DNA from 3 places in the Peribacillus sp. FSL K6-5616 genome. Region 1 is predicted to be linked to each of the others. Evidence: riboswitches for the same ligand, from Rfam matches in the RefSeq annotation. Region 1 holds a riboswitch; each other region holds the start of a gene.
The links. A riboswitch is a leader RNA that binds a small molecule or an ion and turns the genes downstream of it on or off. The one in region 1 is predicted to bind glycine.
Positions count from the first base shown of each region.

Region 2: it holds a riboswitch for glycine, as region 1 does, so the genes downstream of both, MHB45_RS00895 (amino acid permease) here and gcvT (glycine cleavage system aminomethyltransferase GcvT) in region 1, are expected to answer to the same signal.
Region 3: it holds a riboswitch for glycine, as region 1 does, so the genes downstream of both, glyA (serine hydroxymethyltransferase) here and gcvT (glycine cleavage system aminomethyltransferase GcvT) in region 1, are expected to answer to the same signal.

Region 1 is NZ_JBBOYT010000001.1:3,049,995-3,053,277, forward strand. It holds gene gcvPA (aminomethyl-transferring glycine dehydrogenase subunit GcvPA) at 1-447, opposite strand, end outside; gene gcvT (glycine cleavage system aminomethyltransferase GcvT) at 465-1,571, opposite strand; glycine riboswitch at 1,712-1,797, opposite strand; glycine riboswitch at 1,801-1,888, opposite strand; gene MHB45_RS14585 (DEAD/DEAH box helicase) at 2,264-3,283, shown strand, end outside.
Region 2 is NZ_JBBOYT010000001.1:189,268-192,550, forward strand. It holds gene MHB45_RS00890 (DUF3311 domain-containing protein) at 1-32, opposite strand, end outside; gene MHB45_RS00895 (amino acid permease) at 306-1,649, opposite strand; glycine riboswitch at 1,857-1,935, opposite strand; gene MHB45_RS00900 (amino acid permease) at 2,428-3,283, shown strand, end outside.
Region 3 is NZ_JBBOYT010000002.1:53,152-56,434, forward strand. It holds partial or broken gene gnd (phosphogluconate dehydrogenase (NAD(+)-dependent, decarboxylating)) at 1-265, shown strand, start outside; gene MHB45_RS26950 (hypothetical protein) at 398-565, shown strand; gene MHB45_RS26955 (hypothetical protein) at 899-1,174, shown strand; glycine riboswitch at 1,435-1,540, shown strand; glycine riboswitch at 1,543-1,665, shown strand; gene glyA (serine hydroxymethyltransferase) at 1,751-3,001, shown strand; gene MHB45_RS26965 (serine dehydratase beta chain) at 3,017-3,283, shown strand, end outside.

The sequences.
Region 1 (3,283 bases):
AGCAAGCATCGCTGCTTCAGCCAGCGCCGTCCCGCCGTCATACATGGAGGAGTTAGCCACATCCATGCCCGTCAATTCACATATCATCGTTTGATATTCAAAGATTGCTTGAAGCTCGCCCTGTGAAATTTCAGGCTGATACGGTGTATAAGCCGTATAAAACTCAGAACGGGAAAGAACATGATCGACGATGACCGGGGCGTAATGGTCATAGACACCCGCACCAAGGAAGGAAGCATAATTTTTAAGGTCCGCATTCTTTGCAGCAAGCCTTGATAATTCTTTCATTAATGCAGGTTCCGATTTAGCAGGCTTGATATCGTATTCTCCTTGAAAACGAACGCTTTCAGGGATATCTTTGAAAAGTTCTTCAGCAGTGGATACCCCTATCGCTTCCAGCATTTCTTGTTTATCTTGCTCTGTCATGGGTAAATAACGATGTTTCATCTAATGACCATTCCCCTCTATTTACGTGGTTTTTTATAAAAAGGTGTTTGTATTATAACGGCTTTCAAACGTTTGGAACGGATTTCCACTTCGACTTCCGCATCCAGAACCGAAAATTCCTTATCGATAAGTACCAATCCAACGTTTTTCTTCAATGTTGGCGATTGGGTACCAGTCGTGACCTCGCCAATGACTTCATCACCGCTGTAGACCTTATACCCATGACGTGGAATGCCACGGTCAATCATTTCAATTCCCACAAGCTTTCGGGGAGCCCCTTTCTCCTTTTGCTCAGCAAGAACGGCTTTCCCGAAAAAATCAACTTCCTTATCCACTTTTACTGCAAAACCAATCCCGGCTTCTATCGGGGTGATGTCCGCTGAAAGCTCCTGCCCATACAGCGGCAGTTTCGCTTCAAAACGCAGGGTATCACGAGCACCTAAACCAATCGGCTGAACCCCCTCTTCCTTACCGGCATCCATAATCGCCTTCCAAAGGGCAGGGCCATTTTTACTGTCGCTATATATCTCAAAACCATCTTCACCAGTGTATCCAGTACGGGATACCAGCGTGGAGATACCGTTAATCATGACATGATCCTTGAACCTGAAAAGTCCAATTTCACTTAAGTCAGTACTTCCCGATAGTTTTTGTAATATCTTCTCTGCAGCTGGTCCTTGAAGTGCCAGCTGTGTATAGTCACTTGATACATTCGTAATTTGGGCATCTTCCGTTAAATTTGCTTGCAGCCAATTGAAATCTTTTTCTGTATTCGCTGCATTGACCACGAGCAGATAGTCGTCCTCAGCCCTTTTATACACGATAAGATCATCAACCGTGCCTCCGTTTTCATAACACATGGCTGTATATTGGGCACCGCCCTGTTGCAGCTTTGATATATCATTGGTCAGCATCTTCTGTAAAAAGGAAAGGCTCCCAGGCCCCTTAACATCGACTTCCCCCATATGGGAAACATCGAATAACCCCGCTTTTGTCCGTACGGCTTCATGTTCATCCTTTATACCCGAAAATTGGACAGGAAGTTCCCAGCCGCCAAAATCAATCGTTTTACCTCCGTATTCACGATAAACCTCAAATAGTGGTGTTCTTTTTAAATTGGTCAAAAAATGACCCCCTTCAGATTTTTTTAAAAATTAATTGGCTTCATTATCAAAAGCTTCTTGTCATTACGCATCAGATACATCCTGATTCATGATGTGAAAAAAGCACAAAAAAGGACAGAGAAAGCCCGTTTGAGCTTTTTCTCTGTCCTGAAACCTGAAAGTTTACCTATGTAATAGGTTTTCCCCTTTGGTGGCCGCGTCCCATAACGGGCGGCGCTCTCCAGAGTTGCGTCCAATAAGAGTTCTTTTGCCTGAGAGATTCACTGCTAAGTTTGCTCCTTCGGCGCTACATCCGTAGTCTCTCCCCTTATCTTCACCCGCATATAAATGGTCTACCATTGAAAGGAAGCGAATAAGCCCCCAGCATCGGTAAAACCTTTGAACATAAATGGAATGCATTCTCTGCCAATTCTCCTAAAACTTCAGATACCGTTTAACTGATCTCCTCGGTAATCTTGGATAAATTAGGAGCATATAGCCCATACTAAGAAAACGCGAACTGCAAAATCGATGTACAAACATTCTTTGCAGCGTTAGGAAATTGGAATTTTCTAAATATACTTATATCCTACCCTAAGAAACTTATCTCTGCAATAACTTTTGAAGAGAAATATTTATCTTACTTCACATATGAAATGTTCGGGTTTTGACCTTATATTAAGGAAATTATGATTTAAGAGGGAGTTATTTCTATGAAAATCAATATATCCTTCAATTCTGAATGGAATGACGAGTTTCTGCAAAAGATGGAAAATGACGGTCCATGGGGAAATTGGGAGCTTTATAAGTTGGCGGTTCAAATGGAGGAAAACCTTATCATCCCTGATTTTGAAGGTTTACAGGCGCCCAAGCACCTTCCTCAGTTAACCCCGCTTCCCCATCAATTGGAAGCGGCGAAGCAAGTAGTGGAAAAGATGAATGGAAAAGCCATTTTGGCTGATGAGGTAGGGCTGGGAAAAACAATTGAAGCAGGCTTGATCCTAAAAGAGTATATGATTAGGGGACTTGTAAAAAAAGTATTGATCCTTGTTCCGGCTTCCCTTGTCACACAATGGGCATTTGAATTGAATACCAAGTTTCATATTCCGGCAGTCGTTCAGAGAAAAAGTTATGTCTGGGACTCCTGTGATGTGGTCATTTCATCCATTGATACAGCGAAACGCGCTCCACATCGAGATATCATCTTTACTCAGGAATATGACTTCATCATTATTGATGAAGCTCATAAACTTAAAAATAATAAGACGAAGAACTATGAATTCGTTCAAAATCTGAAAAAGAAATTTTGTTTACTCCTGACAGCCACTCCGATTCAAAATAAAGTCGAGGAGATATTCCACCTCGTTTCGTTATTGAAACCGGGCCACTTGGGAAATGCTTCACTCTTTTCGGAAAAGTATAAAGGGAAAGGCCGGAACATAATTGAAGATGAACACCTAAAGGAACTGGTCAACACTGTCATGATTCGAAACCGGCGGGCCGATACTGGCATTGAATGGACAAAACGGCATGTGGAAACCATCACCATTGAATTTTCTCCAACGGAACAAGCATTGTATGATGCTGTTTCCAAATTCAAGCCAATTTCCGATGGATCAAAAGGAAGCGCCTTTTCGGCTCTCACTCTCCAAAGGGAAGCATGCAGCAGCAGAGAGGCTGTCTTTTATACATTAAAGAATATGAGAGATAAATACGATCAGCCTTCCCCTGAT
Region 2 (3,283 bases), 2.9 Mb from region 1:
GGAACTAGTGTAAGAATATATATAATCTTCATTAAACAACCCCCTCCGTTTTAAATAAAGTGAAACGCCCACCAATGGGGGTTTATTCTTCAATGCCACTGATGGATGTGTGAACCGAACCGGATGGAAAATTCATACCTGACCGAAAAGGTCCGATAATATATATTAGCTTACACTATTTTGATATAAAATTTAATGCAGTTGCCTGATATATTTTAGCAGCAGTGCGCAGACAGCCGAACAATGATATGTTCATAAAACAGATAAAGCCTTGAATTCATAGTGAGTTCAAGGCTTTATTTCCTTTAGCTATATTTTTTCCTAGAGTTATATAGTATTACCAAAAGTATGAACCAGATTGGGGTCAAGAGCAGTGATAGCCGTGTAGCTTCAGCGAATAGCATAACAATAAGGATGAACAGGAATAATCCTAATATGGCGTAATTGACAAAGGGTGTAAAAGGAGCCTTGAAAGTCGATTTTGCTCTTAGGTCAGGCCTTGTTTTCGAATATTTGATATGGGAAATCAAGATAATGCTCCATACCCATATGAAACAGATGGCACTGATGGTCGTCACGACGGTAAATGCCTGTTCAGGTATCAGTTTGCTTAATAATGCCCCTATTGATACAACGATTGTGGATGTTAATAAGGCATTGCTCGGAACAGCCTGTTTATTTAATTTTTCCAGTTTAGCAGGGGCTTCGCCATTCCTGCTTAACGTATAAAGTATTCGGCTCGTTGAAAATAAACCACTGTTGCATGCAGAAGCAGCGGATGTCAAAACGACGAAGTTGATGATCCCTGCAGCGACAGGAATGCCGATTAACGCAAAGACCTCTACAAATGGGCTGCTCGTGGCATCCAGTTGTGTCCATGGGTTGACGCAGAGAATGACGAATAGTGCACCAACATAGAAAAGTAAAATCCGGACAGGGATTTTATTGATGGCAGATGGAATGTTCTTTCTCGGGTTTGCCGTTTCTGCTGCAGAAACCCCGACCAATTCGACACCGACAAATGAGAAGACGACCAGCTGTAAAGATAATAGGAATCCAGAAATGCCATTAGGGAACATGCCCCCATGATTCCATAGGTTCGTTAGGGAAACCGTTCCGCTATTGGTATTGAAGCCGATGATCAAAAGGATGATCCCCACGACGATCAAGGCGATGATCGTGATTACTTTAATGATGGCAAACCAGAATTCCAATTCACCAAATAACTTAACGGTCAAAAGGTTCAATCCTAACAGAATGACCAGGCATATTAGAGCCGGAATCCATTGAGGGATATCGAACCAATATTGCATATAGACGCCGACAGCTATGATATCGGCCATTGCGGTCATGATCCAACAGAACCAATATGTCCACCCTGTTACGAAGCCGGCCCATGGACCGACATATTCGGTTGCAAATTCAGTGAATGATGCATACCCTGCATTGGATAAGAGCAATTCCCCCAGGGCCCTCATCACAAAATACAAGGCAATCCCTATTATCAGATAAGAAAATAATATAGAAGGTCCTGCCAATTGTATGGCTTTTCCGGAACCTAAAAATAATCCGGTGCCAATGGTTCCTCCTATTGCGATCAGTTGTACATGTCTATTTTTTAAATCTCTTTTTAATTCTTGTTTTGCCAATTCTTACGCCCCCGTCTTTTTATAGTCTTGGTAGTGAATGAGTTTACCTGCATGGTCTTGGAGAGAGGGACGTAATTTTTTCGTCCAGCTTGCCTTTCCCATTGGTTTTAAAGCTGTTGTTTTTAGTCCAACCACAAAATGGACAATAAAAAAAGAGATTGGATAATACCAATCTCTTAAAGGGTTCAGAATAACAATTTTATCATTCGTTACTCTTCTGTCCTTTTGCCTGAGATTGTGAATCCTTCGGCGCTGCATCTTGTACAGTCTCTCCAGAAGCTGCTCCTGCTATAGTGTCATCCATAGCATTCATCGCTTGCTTGTATGCGGTTGTGAAGAAATGTCAGCCAGTGATAATTTTCCACTGCTTGATCATTCATTATGCTTATAAAATAATATTGGAATTCTATCATCTATTTTTCGGTAGGTCAACAAATTTTTTGAAATGAAACAGGCATTATCTGTAGTTTAATAGTGGTCTTAATTTTTAAGGTACTTGAAAAATTTATTTTTTTGGATGATCACTATTATAAAATATTGATCATCATTTTTTAAAAATTATATTTTTAGATTAGGAAAATTGCCAAGATATATTTGGCAACTGTTTATTTCAAAAATACAATTGTATTTTTACAGAATATTTACTATTATAAGATAAGAAAACATAAATGAAGTGTTATTGATATTTTTTCGATAGAGCATTTTTAACCGCAATAATTAATAAGTTCGTGGTAAGGATAGAAAAGCATTACCGATATTGCATCTGGGGGAGTTAAACATGTCGAACAAGGAATTAAAGAGAGGGCTGGAAGCACGTCACATTCAAATGATAGCTTTGGGCGGAACCATAGGTGTCGGGTTATTCATGGGATCGGCGAGCACGATCAAATGGACAGGGCCCTCTGTAATGCTTGCTTATGCCATCGCAGGTATTTTTATATTTTTCATCATGCGTTCCATGGGTGAGATGCTTTATTTAGAACCGACTACAGGTTCTTTTGCAACCTTTGCGAGCAGCTATATACATCCTTTGGCAGGTTATATGACTGCTTGGAGCAATTGGTTTCAATGGGTAATCGTCGGAATGTCCGAAATCATTGCGGTTGGCTTGTATATGCAATATTGGTTCCCGGAGTTACCGGCCTGGATACCAGGTGTGGTCGCCATGATCATCTTGGGAGCGGCCAACCTCATTTCCGTTAAATCCTTCGGGGAATTTGAATTCTGGTTTGCACTTATAAAAATCATAACGATTATATTGATGATCGTTGCCGGCCTAGGCCTTATCTTCTTTGGAATAGGGAATGGCGGGGATGCGATTGGATTATCGAATCTTTGGGAAAATGGCGGCTTCTTTACGGGAGGCTGGACAGGATTCTTCTTTGCGCTTTCGCTTGTCGTGGCTTCCTATCAAGGCGTTGAGCTTATCGGCATCACAGCCGGAGAAGCGAAAGACCCAACGAAGACCGTAACAAAAGCGATCCAATCAATCATATGGCGCATTTTAATTTTCTATATTGGTGCCATATTCGTCATCGTGACAGTCTTCCCTTGGGATCAACTGGATGACTTAGGCAGCCCATTCGTTTCAACCTTTGCTAAAATAGGTATCACAGCAGCAGCAGGCATCATCA
Region 3 (3,283 bases), on a different contig from region 1:
AAAAGCGATTCGGTTATTCGTCCAGGGCCTATGGATTTAACGGAAAGAGCATTTTCTAAAGATGAAAATTAGAAGAAACTAAATAGAATAGATAAGGAAATCTTCTTGAGAAGGAAAATGGGCGGCCGAGACTGCTTTTGATTTACAAACAGCCACTCCCGTCATCGCCATGTCGTTGATGCGCTATCGTTCATTAGAAATTCACAGGAAAAGAGTAGCCCACTATGCAACGAATTTGGTGGGGCATGCTGTGAGGAAAGTATGAAGTGAGAAGTCACTGGGTTTAAGTAAATCCAATTAGAGGCTCCTAATGTAAGAACATATTATGTTCATTTCCGTCAGATCTAAAATGCAAATGAAAGATGAAAAATTATTCAATCAAAAGGAGGAAAATAGAATGGAAAGAAATAATACAGTTATTTTAAATGAAGTAATAGTAGGTTTATATAGCAATAAAGAATTAGAAATAATGTTAAATAAATTATCAAATTACTATCAAGTTGATATAGCTGATTTTACTGTAAGTAAAGTGAATCCAAATAGCTACAAAGAAATGATTACTTGATTGATAGTAGACTTATGGTCCATTACATGAATACTTAAATTGGTGAACTGAGAGTCATATTAAACGAATAAAGAAGGGTTTTACTTACTCAAACATATTTATCTCATTCAATATGCATCTGGCGTACAGGGAATGGAAAATAACCAATTCCCTGTACGATGCGATTCATCCCTACATATATAAAAATCTCCAAGATTTAAATAGGGATATTGATAAAAAAGGAAATCAAATCAAGGAGATGGAAAGTAATTACCTTACTATTAATACAGGGAAGAGGCGATGGTAACATAGTCGTAGATACTAAAATTGTAAGGTAAAGGGGAAGAATCCAAAATGAGTAAGGAAAAGAAAATCAATCTAAAGAAGCCAAAGAAGTGGTGGGTATGGGTTTTAGCATTTATTGTCATAGCTAATATAGCAAATGGTTGGGACAAAGAGGAAGTTGCTAAAGAAGAGAAGACTAATGAAACCATCGCTGAACCTAAGGAGGAAAAGAAAGAAGAGAAGGAGGAAACTCCTAAACAATCTCTATTGCTGCAAGGATTCTCGCAAATCTCACAATACCTTAATTTTCTCTTTTTCCATACATCAATTGTGTTAAAAATATAGACTTTATGTCCTTTCGCTTTTCTTAGCAACCGTTCAAAAGTGGATCGGCTTAAGCCAAGATATAGAAACTTATTGGGATTCAGAAAAGCAGTTAACAATTTTGATTTTGCATAACAAATAACTTCTAATTTTATGAACTGTAAGAAAGATCTATACCGTCCATGTATAAAATTCTGAAAATAAAGTTTTTTCAGATAATTATTGAAATTTTCATTTAAACCCGTTAACATACAATTATTAATGAAAATTTATATAAGCGGATGATAATTGTGGGAGAGACCGAAGAAATCGATTCGGCACCGAAGGAGCAATTCCCAAAAAAACCTTGGGATAGAAACTCTCAGGTAAAAAGACTACAATTGGACGCACCTCTGGAGAGAGCTGAAAAGCCACCAAAGGGGAATCCTTTTGATGAAAAGAATATTATAAGACAGATTGTTTTGTAATATGTTTCATACCCAAGGTAATCTCTCAGGTAAAAAGGACAGAGGAAAGGTGGGATATTTATCCTGCCTTTCCTCTGTCTTTTTTGTGAGGAAAGGTAGCTTGGAAGAAAATCGAGGAGGATATTTGAATATGAGTCTACAAAACTATGATTCAGAGATTTATAATGCCATGGAAAATGAAAGGGAAAGACAACATAATACGTTAGAATTAATCGCATCAGAAAACTTCGTAAGTAAAGAAGTGATGGAAGCCATGGGGTCTGTCCTCACTAATAAGTATGCAGAAGGATATCCAGGGAAGCGTTACTATGGAGGCTGTGAATATGTAGATGTGGTGGAACAAACAGGTATTGAACGCCTAACCAAGCTGTTTGGTGCTAAGTATGCAAATGTACAACCACACTCAGGTGCACAAGCAAATCTAGCTGTTTTTTATGCGTTGCTTCAGCCGGGCGATAAAGTGATGGGGATGAACCTTTCGCATGGAGGACACTTAACTCATGGTAGTCCCGTCAGCATCTCGGGGAAATGGTTTGATATTGTGTCTTATGGGGTGAGAGAAGATACTCACTTGATCGACTATGATGATCTTGAAGCAATCGCGAAAAAAGAAAAACCAAAATTGATTATTGCGGGGACAAGTGCCTTCCCAAGAACAATTGATTTTGCACGTTTTAAAGAAATCGCCGATCTAGTTGGAGCAAAACTGATGGTGGATATGGCCCATATTGCAGGGCTCGTGGCAGCAGGTTTTCATCCATCGCCAATCCCATATGCGGATGTGGTGACAAGCACAACGCACAAAACTTTACGCGGTCCACGTGGCGGCATCATTTTAACAAATGATGAAGACATGATAAAGAAAATAAATAAAGCTATATTCCCAGGGATTCAAGGAGGGCCACTCATGCACATTATTGCGGCAAAGGCGGTTTCCTTTAAAGAAGCATTGCATCCGAGCTTTAAGATCTATGCCAAACAAATCATTGAAAACGCAGCAACACTTGGCGAAACATTAAAGAAAGCAGGCGCAATTCTTGTTTCAGGTGGAACGGACAACCATATCGTACTTTTAGACGTTCGCCAATGGAATTTAACCGGAAAAGAAGCAGAACGATTACTAGAAGAGGCGGGAATAACAGTTAACAAAAACACGATCCCCTATGATACTGAAAGCCCATTTGTCACAAGTGGCATTCGAATGGGAACAGCGGCTTTAACGACACGTGGTATGAAGCAGGAAGAAATGGTTAAAATCGGAGAAGTGATTGCGGCTGTTTTAAAGAGCAATGGAGATACAGTTGTTCTAGAAAAAGCAAAAGAAACAACAAAAGAGATTTGTGAAGGATATCATTTGTTTCAACAGCCTATAACGGTCTAAGAAGGGAGAAACAACATGGAATTCCAAAGTTGTTTTGACATTATCGGCCCTATCATGGTAGGACCATCTAGTTCTCATACTGCTGGTGTTGTATCAATGGGGAAGTTCATTCATGAACTATTAGGTGGTTGTCCGGAAGAGGCGAACATTATTTTCTACGATTCATTTGCTGAAACGCACCAAGGTCACGGAACAGATAAAGCCCTACTTGGCGGATTACTTGGCATGGATACAGATGATTCCAGGATTAAAAATGCCATGGAGCTGACTAAAGAACATGGT